DNA from 2 places in the Saccharopolyspora sp. NPDC000995 genome. Region 1 is predicted to be linked to the other one. Evidence: riboswitches for the same ligand, from Rfam matches in the RefSeq annotation. Region 1 holds a riboswitch; the other holds the start of a gene.

Region 1 (7,315 bases):
TCGCGGGACTGGCTGGCCCGGCCGCTGTCGGGTTCGGCGATGCCGGAGAGGACCTCCAGCAGCGTCGTCTTGCCGCCGCCGTTGAGGCCGACGACCCCGATGCGCTCGCCCGCCGAGACGCCCAGCGAAACTCCGTCCAGCAGCGGGCGCACGCCGTAGCTCTTGCTGACCGACTCCAGATTGACCAGGTTCACCATCGGGTGCTCGTCTACTCCATCAACTGCGTTGCGTGATCACGGGCTGGCATCCCGGCGCAGTTTCAATTGAAACTGCGCCAAGGGAGTCCTAGTCGTCCAGTTTCAATTGAAACGGACTTCAGGCGTGGACCTGGGGCGGGGTCGGGCGGTGCGCTGGTTCCTCGGAAACGATCCGCGCGCCCGGGACCGGGCCGTGCGCGACGCGGACCGTGCGGCACACCCCCGCACCGGAGAGCTCGGCCGCCACGTGGACCGCCGCGTCCGCGTCGGTGCAGAGGAAGGCGCAGGTCGGGCCCGAGCCGGACACGATCCCCGCGAGCGCTCCCGCCTGCACGCCCGCGCGCAGCGTGCGCCGCAGCCCGGGCCGCAGCGAGACGGCCGCGGCCTGCAGGTCGTTGCCCAGCAGCAGGGCGAGCTGTCGCGGATCGCCGGACGACAGCGCCTCCAGCAGCGGCTCGACCTCCCCGACCCGGTTCGGCTTCGCCTCCGCCCGCAGCCGGTCGAGCTCGGTGTAGACGCCGGGCGTGCCCAAGCCCCGGCGATCCAGCGCGATCACCCAGTGGAAGGTGTGCCGGGCCAAAACCGGTACGAGCCGCTCGCCGCGGCCGGTGCCCAGCGCCGTGCCGCCCTGCAGCGAGAACGGGACGTCGCTGCCCAGCTTCGCGGCGATCTCGCTAAGCTCGTCGCGGCCCAGTTCCAGCCGCCACAGGTTGTTCAGTGCCAGCAGCGTCGCCGCCGCGTCGGCGCTGCCCCCGGCCATCCCGCCAGCGACCGGGATGCCCTTGCTGATCGACAGCCGCACCCCGGGTTCCTCCGGATCCCGCCCGCTGTGCTCGGCGAGCAGCTGCACGGCCTTCCACGCGAGGTTGCTGGGCCCGGTGGGCACCGAATCCGCGCCCTCGCCGTGCACGTCGATGCCCGGTTCCTCGGCGACGAGCACGGTGACCTCGTCGGTCATCGACAGCGCCTGGAAGACGGTGACCAGCTCGTGGTAGCCGTCCGGGCGCGGGTCACCGACCGACAGGTGCAGGTTCACCTTGGCCGGGACGCGAACGGTGATGGGGGTAGGAACCACGGAGAGCACTCTTAGAGCGTACGTGTCCGCGAAAGCCCACCGCTTGCTTCCCTGCACCTTGAGATCCTTTCCGGCTGACCTTTCTCGGCGGTGCGGGTCGCGGTCCCCTGCGGGAATTACGGTCGCCACGTGGACTCCGCCGATCCCCGACTTGCGTATCACCATGACGCAGCGCTGGGGCTGTCCTCGCCAGGCGAGGTCTGAGAACCCTCGGCGGTGCAAGTTGCGAGGTTGGGCTAAGCGCCGATTCAAAGAAAAACCCCGAAACCGGGCTCCAAGACAGCACACAAACGAGGTAGGGGCACCCTTGGGCGGCTAAACCATCGGCTAAACCACTCAAGGGTGCCCCTCACCTCCGAGGGAACTCCGGTCAGGACGCCGGGATGACGGCGACGCCGCCGTACTTCTGGTTGATGAAGTCCTTGACCTGCTGGGAACGCAGCAGCTCGGCGAGCTTCAGGATCCGCGGGTCCTTGGCCAGGGCCGGGGTGGTCACCAGGCCGTTGGCGTACGGGTTGTTCGCCGGGCTCTCCACTGCGATCGGGTTCTGCAGGTTCGCCTTGATCGCGTAGTTGCCGTTGACAACTGCGGCGGCGGCGTCATCGACCGAGCGCGGCAGCTGGTCCGGCGACAGGTCCTTGAGCTGGATTTTCTTGGGGTTCTCGGCGATCGCCGACTCCAGCCGGGTGCCCACCGCTGCCTCCGGCTTGAGCCCCAGCAGGCCACCCTGCTCCAGCAGCTTCAGCCCGCGGAACTGGTTCGCCGGGTCGTTGGAGAGCGTGACCGTCGCGCCGTTCGGGATCTCCTGCAGCGACTTGAACTGCTTGGAGTACACCGCCAGCGGCTCCAGGTGCACCGCCTGGATCCAGACGAAGTCGCCACCGCGCTGCTTGGTGTACTCATCCAGGTAGGGCTGGTGCTGGAAGTAGTTCGCGTCCAGCTCACCGTGCGCGACGGCTTCGTTCGGCCGGTTGTAGTCGTCGAACTTCGTGATCTCGATGCCGATCCCGGCCTGCTGCGCCAAGTTGTCCTTGACGTACTGCAGGATCTCGCCGTGCGGGGTCGGGCTGACCGCGATCCGCAGCGGGGCGTTCGGGTCCTCGGCGGCCGAGCTGCCGCCGCTCCCGCACGCGGCCAGCGCCAGGCCGGCCACGGCCACCAGGGCAGCAAAACGCAAACGCATCAGGGTTTGTCCTTTCTGGACAGAGTGGGAAGGTCCCCAGGCAAGGGGTGGCTCCGGGGGTGTCAGCTGGTAGCGGTTCGCCGCCGGTCGACCAGCTTCGCGGTGCGGTCGGTGATCAGCTGCATCGCGAAGGCCAGCACGCCGAGCACGACGACGGATGCCCACAGGATCCGGTCGTCGTAGCCCTGGTAGCCGTCCTGGATCGCGGTCGTGCCCAGCCCGCCGCCGCCGATCGCACCGGCCATCGCGGCGTAGCCGATCAGCGCCACCGCGGTGACGCCGACCGCGCCGACCAGCGCGGCCCGCGCCTCGCCGAGCAGCACCGTCCACACGATCCGCAGCCGGCTCGATCCAGTCGTGATCGCGGCCTCGACCACGGTGAAGCTGACCTCGCGCAACGCGTTCTGCGTCAACCGCGCGAAGAACGGGACGGCGCCGATGGTCAGCGGGACGATCACCGCGGAGCTGCCGATCGACGTGCCGATCAGCAGCCGGGTGAACGACGCCAGGACTACCAGCAGCACGACGAACGGCACGGACCGCACCACGTCGACGACCACGCCGAGCACCCGGTACAGCACGGGTTTCGGGCTCAGGCCGACCGGCGAGGTCAGATGCAGAAGCACGCCGAGCGGCAGCCCTCCCAGCACTGCCAGCAGGGTTGACACCAACACCATGTAGAGCGTGTCGACCGTCGCTTCACCAAGTAGTCCAAGGACCTCCGACCAGGGGGTCACATCACTCACGCAGCAGCTCCGTCAACGCAAACCGGGGCACGTCGCACATGCGCGTCCCGATCGACCATCCACTTCAGGGCCGACTCGGCGCGCTCGCCGCTCAGGCCGACCTTGAACTTCGCTACCGGCGTGTCCCCCAGCCGGGTCAGCCCCCCGCCCAGGATCGCGAGGTCGACCCCGAACCTGCTGGCGGCCTCCGGCAGCAGCGCGCCGACCGCGGCGAAGCCGACCAGCACGACCTCGGCGACGACGTCGTGCCGACCGCCGGCTGGCTTGAACGACTCGGCCTGGTCGGTGTCCGGCAGCAGCGTGGTGCCCACCCGGCTGCCGGGCTCGGCGACCAGGTCGAGGACCTTGCCGTGCTCGACCACCCGGCCGTTCTCCAGCACCGCGACATCGTCGGCGATCTTGCGCACCACGGCCATGTCGTGGGTGACCACGAGCACGGTGACACCCAGTTCAGCGCGGGCGCGGTCCAGCACGGTGAGCACCGAGTCGGTGGTGCCCGGGTCGAGCGCCGAGGTCGGCTCGTCGGCCAGCAGCACCGAAGGCTTGGCGGCCAGCGCACGCGCCACCGCGATGCGCTGGCGCTGCCCGCCGGAGAGCTGGTCGGGGTAGACCGAGGCCTTGTCGGTCAGGCCCACGAGGTCCAGCAGCTCGCCGACGCGGGTGCGCCGCTGCGGGCCGCTGATACCGGCCGCTTCCAGCGGCAACGCGACGTTGCCCGCGGCAGTGCGCTGGCGCAGCAGCGAATCTCCTTGCGGCACAACGCCGATCTGTCGGCGCGCGGCGCGAAGGGACTTGCCGCCGAGGGAAACCAGGTCGGTGCCGTCGACGCGGATGGCACCGCTGTCCGGCTTCTCCAGCAGCGCGATGCACCGGGCCAGGGTGGACTTGCCGGCCCCGCTCGGACCGACCACACCGCACACCGCGCCGGCCGAAACCTCCATCGTCACGCCGTCGAGGGCGCGGACGGTTCCGTTGTTGTACTGGAAGGACTTGGTCAGGTTCTCGACTGTGATCACGATCGGCTCCACATCAGCTCGCGACGGCCGCGCACGCGAAAGGGCGACAGGCCAAGGAACTTCGGAAAGAGAGGAAGAGCTGGGTCACATCTCGCGACGACAGGCGGTGGTGGTGCGACGCCCATGGTCGATGACGCGACGCTGCGTCAGCAGCCTCCGGATGTGGTTTCGCCGGGATCGGGCCAGCTGGGCTCGGGTTTGACCCGCAGGCGGGCCGGCTGGCAGTGCGTTGGACTCCACAACAACTCCATCGGTCCTGGCGTTAGCACCTGCCCACCGGGTGGTTGCTGCGGCTTCGCGGAGCCAGGTCTCTCGGCCGCTCGGGATGGATTTCCCGAATAGTAGACCCCACTGGCGGATTCCAGCGCAAGTTGATAGTCGTCACTTTCCGAAATCGTTTGCCAAATCACACACCCGGACGAAGGGGAATTTTCCCGGCACGCCAGGTGTTGTCGGTGACTCCGGGTAGCGGATCGGTCTCGGATGGGCAAGGGGCCTGACGGGTGGTTCAGCGACCACTTTCGGTAGCCGCAGCCTCTGCGATGCGCGCGAAATCGCCGATCTCCAACTGCTCACCGCGAACCGCCGGATCCACCCCAGCGGCCCGGAGAACCTCCTCCGCCCGAGCCGCGGATCCGGCCCAGCCGGACAGCGCGGCGCGCAACGTCTTGCGTCGCTGGGCGAACGCCGCGTTCACCACGCGGAAGACGTCCTGGCGCGGCGCGGTCGACGGCGGCTCGATGCGCTGGAACGACACCAAGCCGGAGTCCACATTGGGCACCGGCCAGAACACCTTGCGCGGCACCGGGCCCGCGCGGCGCACGTCGGCGAACCACGCAGCCTTGGCGCTCGGCACGCCGTAGACGCGGCCGCCCGGCTTGGCGGCCATCCGGTCGGCGACCTCGGACTGCACCATGACAAGACCATGCGCCAGGCTCGGCAACTCGGCCAGCAGGTGCAGCACCACCGGCACGGCGACGTTGTACGGGAGGTTCGCGACGAGCGCGGTCGGCGGCGCCGGGAAGTCCTCGGCGCGGACCCGCAAGGCGTCGGCCTCGATCACGGTGAGCCGATCGGCCAGCGCCGGGGCGAACTCGGCGGCGGTGCGCGGTAGCCGCGCCGCGAGCACCGGATCGATCTCGACCGCCGTTACGGCGCCCGCAGCGGGCAGCAGGGCGAGGGTCAGCGAGCCAAGGCCGGGGCCGACCTCCAGCACGACGTCGGCGGCGGAGACCGACGCGGCGGCCACGATCCGGCGCACGGTGTTCGGGTCGTGCACGAAGTTCTGGCCGAGCTTCTTAGTCGGTCGGATGTCGAGTTCCTCGGCCAGCCGTCGCACATCGGCCGGGCCGAGCAGCGTCGCCTGCTGGTCGTCCACACCGAAAAACTACCCGCGCCCGAACTCACCACCCCGACCAGGTGACGAGCGAGGGGCACCCGTGGCGTCCGAACTGGTCCGCGGGTACCCCTCACCTGACGATATGGCCTGATACCCGGAAGGTCAGCTCACAGGCCGAGCTTCGAGGAGCAACCCGGCCAGGCGCCGTAGCCGCCGCCCCGCGCCGCGCGGATCTTCTCCGCCACCGCGATCTGCTGCTCGCGGCTGGCCTGGTGCGGGTACGGCGCGTACTGGTCGCCGCCGTAGGCATCCCAGGTCGACTTGTTGAACTGCAGGCCGCCGTAGTAGCCGTTGCCGGTGTTGGCCGCCCAGTTCCCGGTGGCCTCGCACTGCGCCAGCTTGTCCCAGACCCCGGAGGTCGGGGGCTGCTTGCCGCCGATCCGCACGACCTTGGGCTGGGCTTCCTTGGTGATCTTCTCGCCGACGGATTCCCGGCCGGTCTCCTCGCCGTTGCGGGTGGTTACCCGGGTGAACACGATCTTTTCGCCGGGCACGCCGGGGAACTCGACCCGCTCCTCGCCCTTGAACATCGTGTTGTCGACGATCTCCTGCACCGGAGGCTGGACCGGCAAGGTCACGTTGATCACCGTGCTGCCGGTGCGGTCGATGCGCACCTCGGCGCCGCTGGCGAGTCGCTGGTCGCCGCCGGGGGTGATCGCGTCCTCGGGGCCGAGTTCGAGCTTCTGCTCCCGGACCAGCTCGTCGATGTCGACGGCGGTGGTGGTCAGCTGCCGCGGCTCGTTCGCCCCGTCGATGATGGTGATGTTCTTGCTGGTCTTGACGACCAGGTCCATGCCCTGCTCGGGCACGGCCATGGTGCGGTCGGCGGAGACCCACGCGCCGTCGGCCTGGACGCCGAACTGGCGCAGCGCCTGGTCCACCGTAACCGAGCGGACCCATTCCTCACGCTGCTCGCCATCGACGGTCAGCTTCAGCAGCCGTCCGCGGTCGAGGGTGATGGTGTCGCCGTGGCTGACCTTGGCCTGCGGGGAGGGGCTCAGCGCGTCGTGCTGGCCGACGGTGATGCCCTCGTCCTCCAGGACTTCACCGACGGTGCCCTCGTAGGTGCTGATCGTGCGGTCATGCCCGTCGATCTCGACGGTCACGGACTTGTCCATGGCGGCGGCCGCGCCGCCGGTGCCGGTGAGGGTGAGCAGCACGCCGGCCACCGCGCCCTTGAGGAAGCGCCGCTTCCAGGTGGTGATCGCCTCGACGACCTCCTGTGGCGGGGCGTCGCTCTCCTCGCCCTCCGGCAGCGCCTCCGGGATGACCAGCGGCGGCAGGACGATGGTCTCGGCGCTGATCAGCCGGATGACCTCGTCGATGTCGATCTCGGCGGTCGCGAGCATGTCCTCGGCGTCCGGCCCGAGCACCTCGTAGATGTCCGCCGAGGTGATCTCGAGCGCTCCCGGCGGGAAGCTCGGGTGGTCCTCGGCCGGGTAGTGCTGCGGCTCCGGACGGTCCAGGAGTCCGACAGCGGTGTGCTGGTCGGCCTGAACCGGGGTGAACCAGTCCGTCGCAGGTTCGAAGGATTCGGCCCAGTAGCCGTCGTCCGACCGATGGGCATGGCCGGGATAGCTGGGCTCGCCGCGTCCGTTCACAGGGTCGTTACCTCCCGAAGGCGGAAGTCGCGCTCGCGCGTTTCGGAACGGGGGCGGTGTCGGGCGAGACCCATGTCGTCGCTTGACTCCCTCGGTCC
Region 2 (7,315 bases), on a different contig from region 1:
CTCGAAGTGGCTGGACCTGGGCTTCTCGGCGGTCGGCGAGGGCGGCTACGCCCGGGAGCTGACGGCCGACGAGCGCGCCGAGCAGGCACACCGCCTCAACGCGGCGATCGCGGACGTCGACGTAGTGATCACCACCGCCCTGGTGCCGGGCCGGCCAGCCCCGATGCTGGTCCCCGCCGAGGCGGTGCGCCGAATGCGGCCGGGCAGTGTGATCGTCGACCTCGCCGGGGCGGCCGGCGGCAACTGCGAGCTCAGCGAGCCCGGCAGCACCGTGGTCAACCACGAGATCACCATCGCGGCCCCACTGAACCTCCCGTCCGCGATGCCGGAGCACGCCAGCGAGCTCTACGCCCGGAACGTCCAGGCACTACTGGAGCTGATGCTCGTCGACGGGCGCTTCGCCCCGGACTTCACCGACGAGATCCTGGCCGCGACCTGCATCAGCCGACCGGACCCGACATGACCGTCGACGACGAGGTGAGGGGCACCCGTGGAGCAGTTGCCCGGTCACGGGTACCCCTCACCCGACAACTTCCAGGCGAACGGGAGGAGGAGCGATGTTCCTGGCCGATCTGGCCGTTCTGGTGCTGGCGGGGTTCGTCGGCTTCGCGGTGATCTCGAAGGTGCCGAACACGCTGCACACTCCGCTGATGTCCGGCACCAACGCGATCCACGGCATCGTGCTGCTCGGCGGTGTGCTGGTGCTCGGGTCTGGTGTGGACAGTGTCGCGTCGCAGCTGCTGGCGCTGCTGGCCATCGTGTTCGGGACCATTAACGTGGTCGGCGGTTTCCTGGTCACCGACCGGATGCTGGGCATGTTCAAGCGGAAGCCGGACGCGGTGCGGAAAGGTGCCGACAAGTGATCACGCTGCGATCGGTGCTCTACATCCTGGCGTTCGCGCTGTTCATCTACGGCCTGATGGGGCTGACCGGCCCGCGCACCGCGGTGCGGGGCAACGCCATCGCCGCAGCTGGCATGGTGGTCGCCGTCGTCGCCACGCTGCTCACCCCGGGCCTGGGCAACTGGTGGCTGATCATGCTGGGCTTGGTGATCGGCACGGTCATCGGGGTACCGGCCGCGCGGCGGGTGAAGATGACCGCGATGCCGCAGATGGTCGCGCTGTTCAACGGCGTCGGCGGCGGCGCGGTGGCGCTGACCGCTTGGGTGGAGTTCCGGGAGACCACCGGTTTCCAGGGCGAACCCGCCAACGTGGCGATCGCGACGTTGTTCGCGGCGATCATCGGATCGATCTCGTTCTGGGGCTCGCTGGTCGCCTTCGGCAAGCTGCAGGAGATCGTGCCGGCCCGCCCGATCAGCGTCGGCCGCCTGCAGATGCCGCTAAACGTGCTGCTGCTGGCCGGGGCGGTCGGCTGCGCCGTGGCGATCGGGCTGGGCGGCAGCGCCGAACTGCTGCTGGTGGCGGTGCTGGTGCTGGCGGGGCTGGCCGGGATCGCGGTGGTGCTGCCGATCGGCGGGGCCGACATGCCGGTGGTGGTGTCGCTGCTCAACGCGTTCACCGGGCTGTCCGCGGCAGCGGCCGGACTGGCGTTGAGCAACACCGCGATGATCGTGGCGGGCATGTTGGTGGGCGCGTCTGGTTCGATCCTCACCGACCAGATGGCCAAGGCGATGAACAGGTCGATCCCATCGATCGTGGCCGGTGGGTTCGGCGGCGGCGAGACCGCGGCACCGGCGGTCACCGGCGGCGGCACGGTGCGCTCGGTCAGCGCGGCGGACGTGGCGGTCCAGCTCGCCTACGCGGGTCAGGTGATCGTGGTGCCCGGCTACGGCATGGCGGTCGCGCAGGCCCAGCACGCCGTGCAGGACATGGCGAAGTTGTTGGCGGACAAGGGGGTCGTCGTCGACTACGCGATCCACCCGGTCGCGGGCCGGATGCCTGGCCACATGAACGTGCTGCTCGCCGAAGCGGACGTGCCCTACGAGCAACTCAAGGAGATGGACGAGATCAACGACGAGTTCGCCCGCACCGACATCGCGCTGGTGATCGGTGCCAACGACGTCACCAACCCGGCGGCCCGAACCGACCCGAACTCGCCGATCTACGGCATGCCGATCCTCAACGTCGACCAGGCGAAGGCGGTCATCGTCCTGAAGCGCTCGATGCGAGCGGGCTTCGCGGGAGTGGACAACCCGCTCTACACCGACCAGAAGACCGCGATGCTCTTCGGCGACGCGAAGTCCTCGGTCCGAGAAGTGGTCGAAGAACTCAAAGCGCTGTAGGCGGTCGCAGCATTGAGCCACTTGTGCTGCTACGGCTGCTCAGAAGGCTCACGCGCCCTTGTCCCGGCGGAAGAAGTTCAGCGGGTTGTTGCGCTTGGGGCGTTCCGGCTTGTTGCGGCTGCGGTACTCCAGCTTCGGCCAGTCCCCCGCGTCGCCCCGCGAACCCTCCGGTTCCGGGGCGCCGAACACCGACGGCGGCGCCGTGCCGATGTCGTCTGCGCTGATGACGTCGCCGAGGCTGGTGAAACCGCTCGGCGGGGTCTCCGCGTCGGCTCCCGGGTCGACCACCGGGATGCCCGTGGGCGGAGTCGGCTCGTCCGCCCCCTCGAACGATCTCGACTGTGCCATCAAGCCCCCTTGCTCGTAACAGGCTTGTCCGACACCGTACCCTGCTCAACCGTCCTGGTCGCGGAGCTCCTCCAGCGCGTGCCGGAGATCGGCGGGGTACTGGCTCTCGAAGGTTGCCCAGCCACCGGAGGGATGCTCGAATGAGAGGCTGCGCGCGTGCAACCACTGCCTGGTGATGGCCAGCCGCCGGGCCAGCACCGGGTCCGCGCCGTAGGTCAGGTCGCCGACGCAGGGGTGCTTGATCGCCGCGAAGTGCACCCGAATCTGGTGCGTGCGCCCGGTTTCGAGCTTCACGTCCACCAGCGATGCCGCGCGGAAGGCCTCCACCGTCTCGTAGTGGGTGATGCTGGGCTTTCCGCCGGTGACGACCGCGAACTTGTAGTCGTGGCGCGGATGCCGGTCGATCGGCGCGTCGATGGTGCCGCGGCTCGGGTCCGGGTGTCCCTGCACCACGGCGTGGTACCGCTTGTCGACGGTGCGTTCCTTGAAGGCGCGCTTGAGCACCGAGTACGCGTGCTCGCTCTTGGCGACGACCATGACACCGGTGGTGCCCGCGTCCAGCCGGTGCACGACGCCCTGCCGCTCGGCGGCCCCGGAAGTCGCGATACGCACGCCCGCCGCAGCGAGCCCGCCGACCACCGTCGGTCCTTCCCAGCCGGGGCTCGGGTGCACCGCGACGCCGATCGGCTTGTCCACCACAACGATGTCGTCGTCCTGGTGCAGGATCCGCAGCCCGTCTACCGGCACCGCGACGACCTGCAGCGGCTGTTGCGCCGGCGGAAGCGTCACCTCCAGCCACGCCCCGGCGGCCAACCGGTCCGACTTGCCGGCCGGGTTGCCGTCGACGAGCACGTCACCGGATTCCGCCAGCGAGGCGACGGCGCTGCGGGAAAGGCCCAGCAGCTTCGAGAGGCCCGCGTCCACCCGCATGCCGTCCAGCCCCTCGGGAACCGGCAGCGTTCGGAGGTCGCTCACGACCCCGAAGCCTTCTTCTTGCGGTGCACCGTGCCGTCGTAGTCGCGGCCCAGCAGCGACATCAGCACGACCAGGATGCCGCCGCAGACGATGCACGAGTCGGCGACGTTGAACACCGGCCACACCGTGCCACCCGGCGCGAACACCGACAGGAAGTCCACCACGTGCCCCTGCAACGGGCCCGGGGCGCGGAAGATCCGGTCGACCAGGTTGCCGCAGGCCCCGCCGAGCACCAGGCCGAGGCCCACCGCCCAACCCGGCGAGCGCAGCTTCGGCGCCAGCCAGATGATCACCCCGACGACGGCGATCGCGAGCAGCGCGAGCAGCCACGTCATGCCGGTGGCCAGCGAGAACGCGGCACCGGGGTTGCGGAGCACGTCGAGGTAGAGCAGACCGCCGAGCAGCTTGACCGGCGGGTTGCCCTCCAAGTTCGCCACGACGGCGACCTTGGTGAGGATGTCGACGCCCAAGGCCACCACGGCGACCCCGCCCAACAACCCGAGCAGCTTCCCGGACCCGCGCTTGGGCGACTCCTCCGCCGCCCCGGTCTGCGTCTCGGACGCCTGTTCTGCGGCAGTCGGTTCGGTGCCCGCCTGCTCTGCTGAGGACTCCCTCGGGGAGGACTGCTCGGTGCTCACGACCACCATTGTCCCTGAACCCGCCCGCACCCGGTTCGGCAGGACCACTCCCCGCGATGCGCCCTTGAACACGTTGGGCCTAAGGCCCCGCGGCGGTGCAAGTCGCGAGTGTGGGCTAAGCGCTTCGGCGCTTCAAGACAAAGAACAGGACCCGTGAGTGTTTTCGGGTGCTATGTCGCCGTGCCAAGACGCCGCAATTCACTTACGGGCCGTGACCAGGCGTGGCGGAGCCCCGTCAGTCGAGGAAGGCGGGCGCGGGGCGCGGGTCGTTGACTGGCACCCAGCGGCCGTCGACCTGCTCGTAGCGCCAAGTCGGGCCTTCGGCCACCAGCCTCCGCAGCGCGTTCACGAGGCGGTCGACGTGCTCTGCTGTGCTGCCCAGCCCGACGCTGACGCGGACCGCGCGCTCGGTGTCCGAGCCCGCCCGCGAGAGCAGCCGCCGCGTGGCCACGTGCGCGCAGAACAAGCCGTCGCGGACGCCGATGCCGTGCTCCGCGGAAAGCGCCGTGGCCAGCAGGCCCGGGTCCTGACCGTCGACGGTGAAGCTCACCACACCGACCCGGTCGTGATCGGCGTCGAACAGGCGGAGTTCGCGCAGCCCCGGCACGCCGCGAAGCCCGGCTCGCAGCCGGTGCAGCAGCGCTTCCTCGTGCTCGATGACGTCCGTCCAGTTCGCCGCGAGCGTCGCGCAGGCCTTGGCCAAGGCGTGCACGCCGACGGTGTTCGGCGAGCCCGCCTCATGCCGCTCCGGCCCCGTCGCCCAGCTCACCGACCGCTCCTGCACCAAACGGGTCGCGCCGCCACCCGCGAGGTACGGCTCGGCGGCGTTGAGCCAGTCCGCGCGGCCGATCAGCGCGCCCGCACCGAACGGCGCGTAGAGCTTGTGCCCCGAGATCGCCACGTAGTCGATGTCGAGCTCGCGAATCCGGACCGGCCGGTGCGGTGCGAGCTGCGCGGCGTCGAGAACCGTGCGAGCACCGCGGCGGCGAGCCACCCGCGCCAGCTCCGCGACGGGCCACAGCTCCCCGGTGACGTTGGAGGCACCCGTGATCACCGCGAGCCGCGGTCCCTCCGGGCAGTCGGCCAGCGCGGCATCGAGCGCGGCGGTGGCGTCCGCCGGCGTCTCCGGCGCGGGCAGGCGGCGCACCCGCGGGCCGGTCCAGGGCAGCAGCGCGGCGTGGTGCTCGGTATCGAAGACCACGACGGACGTGCCGCGCGGCAGCGTGCGTCCCAGCAGGTTCAGGGCGTCGGTGGTGTTGCGGGTGAAGATCACCGAGTCGGTGTGGCGGGCGCCGACGAAGTTCCGCAGCTCGTCGCGCGCTCCCTCGTAGACCCGGGTGCACACCTGGGAGGCGAACCCCGCGCCGCGGTGCACGCTCGCGTACCAGGGCAGCAGCTCGTTGACCGCCGACTGCACGGACTCCAGGCACGGCGCGCTGGCCGCATGATCGAGATTCGCATATCCGATGCGTTGGCCGTTGACCAGCGGGACCTGCAGCGCGGCGCCGACCACGGCGGGAATCCGGTAGTCCAAATGGGACTGCACCGGGATTTCGATGACGGCAGACGACACGACGGCCTCCTCGGGGGCCTCATCGGACCCGCCCAGAGGGGTCCGCGCTTGCCGGATCGCCCTGCACGACCGGCCAGGTCTTCACCCGGGGCACCCCACCGCGGTTGGAGGGTTGCCGGCCAGCAAGCCGGGGCTTGACGCTGGCGCTCATGACCTTCGGTCCAGCACTCTAGGAAACCGCGCGCACCGCGGGCAACACCATTCCCGAACTGTGGGAGCGGTCTCCGTCACACGGCGCCGACGCGGCGATCTCGACACCCGCACGGCGGTCACAACTGCACGCCCTGACACCAGGGCGACACTTGGAACGCCGGGGTGTCGATGTGCAGCGAACGACCTGTTCGCCTCAGTGGACGGCGCGAACGGACCGTCCACATCAACAACCACCAAGACACCCGGGTGACACCGCCCTCGTCGCCGGTGCCACCCGGGACGGCCACGTCAGACCCTGGTGACGGCGATCTTGATCTCGGTGCCTTCACCGACGCTGCCGGTGAAGCCGTCCGCTACATCGCCGGATTCGATGTCGTTCGCCAGGGTTTCGCCCGCGATGAAGTCGCGGTGCGACTCGACGGCCGCCAGGACCTCGGCAGGGGCCGAAATCGCCACCGTGATCCGGTCGGAGACCTGGAAGTCCGCCTCCTTGCGGGCCTGCTGGACGACCCGGACCACGTCGCGGGCCAAGCCTTCGAGCGCCAGCTCCGGGGTCACCTCGGTGTCCAGCACCACCAGCCCCTTGCCGCCGGGCAGCGGCGAGGCCGCGCCGGGATCGGTGGAGACCAGGCGCTCCTCGAACTCGCCGTCCTGCAATTCGATGCCCGCCGCGACCACGGTGCCGCCGGTGCGCTGCCACTCGCCGGACTTCACCGCCTTGATCACCTTCTGCACGTCGCGACCCAGCCGCGGACCGGCGGCCCGCGCGTTCACCGCGATCTCGAAGCGACCGTGCGCGGCGACGTCGGTGCTCAGCTCGAGTGCCTTGACGTTGACCTCGTCGCGGATCAGGTCCGCGAACGGCCGCAGCGCCTCCGCGTCCGGGGTGGCGACCACGAGCTTGGCCAGCGGCAAACGCACCCTCAGCTTGTTGGATTTGCGCAACGCCGACGCGGCCGAGCACACCTGGCGCACCTCGTCCATCGCGGTTACCAGCGCGGCGTCCGCGGGCAACTCGTTGACCAGGGGCCAGTCCGCCAGGTGCACGGAGCGGCCTCCGGTCAGCCCGCGCCAGACCGCCTCGGCGGTCAGCGGCAGCATCGGCGCCACCACCCGGCAGGTCACCTCCAGCACGGTGTGCAGCGTGTTGATGGCATCCCGGTCACCGGCCCAGAAGCGGTCGCGGGACCGCCGCACGTACCAGTTGGTCAGCACTTCGAGGAAGTCGCGCACCTCCGCGCAGGCCCCAGCGAGGTCGAAGGTGTCCAATGCGGACTGCACGTCGCCGACCAGCTCGTGGGTCTTGGCCAGGACGTAGCGATCCAGCACGTGCTTGCTGTCCACTCCGAACTCGCCCGAGATGCCCTCGGCGTTGGCGTACAACGC

What was found. Region 1 has a riboswitch for S-adenosylmethionine ahead of ACWDKQ_RS03145 (methionine ABC transporter ATP-binding protein). Riboswitches for the same ligand answer to the same signal wherever they lie in the genome.
Region 2: another riboswitch for S-adenosylmethionine. It lies ahead of ACWDKQ_RS06700 (aminotransferase class V-fold PLP-dependent enzyme); the one in region 1 lies ahead of ACWDKQ_RS03145 (methionine ABC transporter ATP-binding protein).

What each region holds. Positions count from the first base shown of each region.
Region 1 is NZ_JBSFLZ010000004.1:97,829-105,143, forward strand. It holds gene ACWDKQ_RS03125 (ABC-F family ATP-binding cassette domain-containing protein) at 1-197, opposite strand, end outside; gene ACWDKQ_RS03130 (4-(cytidine 5'-diphospho)-2-C-methyl-D-erythritol kinase) at 316-1,272, opposite strand; gene ACWDKQ_RS03135 (MetQ/NlpA family ABC transporter substrate-binding protein) at 1,643-2,455, opposite strand; gene ACWDKQ_RS03140 (ABC transporter permease subunit) at 2,518-3,201, opposite strand; gene ACWDKQ_RS03145 (methionine ABC transporter ATP-binding protein) at 3,198-4,217, opposite strand; SAM riboswitch class I at 4,462-4,549, opposite strand; gene rsmA (16S rRNA (adenine(1518)-N(6)/adenine(1519)-N(6))-dimethyltransferase RsmA) at 4,726-5,595, opposite strand; gene ACWDKQ_RS03155 (transglycosylase family protein) at 5,724-7,217, opposite strand.
Region 2 is NZ_JBSFLZ010000012.1:2,120-9,434, forward strand. It holds gene ACWDKQ_RS06670 (NAD(P) transhydrogenase subunit alpha) at 1-463, shown strand, start outside; gene ACWDKQ_RS06675 (NAD(P) transhydrogenase subunit alpha) at 558-863, shown strand; gene ACWDKQ_RS06680 (NAD(P)(+) transhydrogenase (Re/Si-specific) subunit beta) at 860-2,242, shown strand; gene ACWDKQ_RS06685 (hypothetical protein) at 2,291-2,590, opposite strand; gene ACWDKQ_RS06690 (RluA family pseudouridine synthase) at 2,636-3,520, opposite strand; gene lspA (signal peptidase II) at 3,562-4,212, opposite strand; gene ACWDKQ_RS06700 (aminotransferase class V-fold PLP-dependent enzyme) at 4,439-5,776, opposite strand; SAM riboswitch class IV at 5,816-5,931, opposite strand; gene ileS (isoleucine--tRNA ligase) at 6,218-7,315, opposite strand, start outside.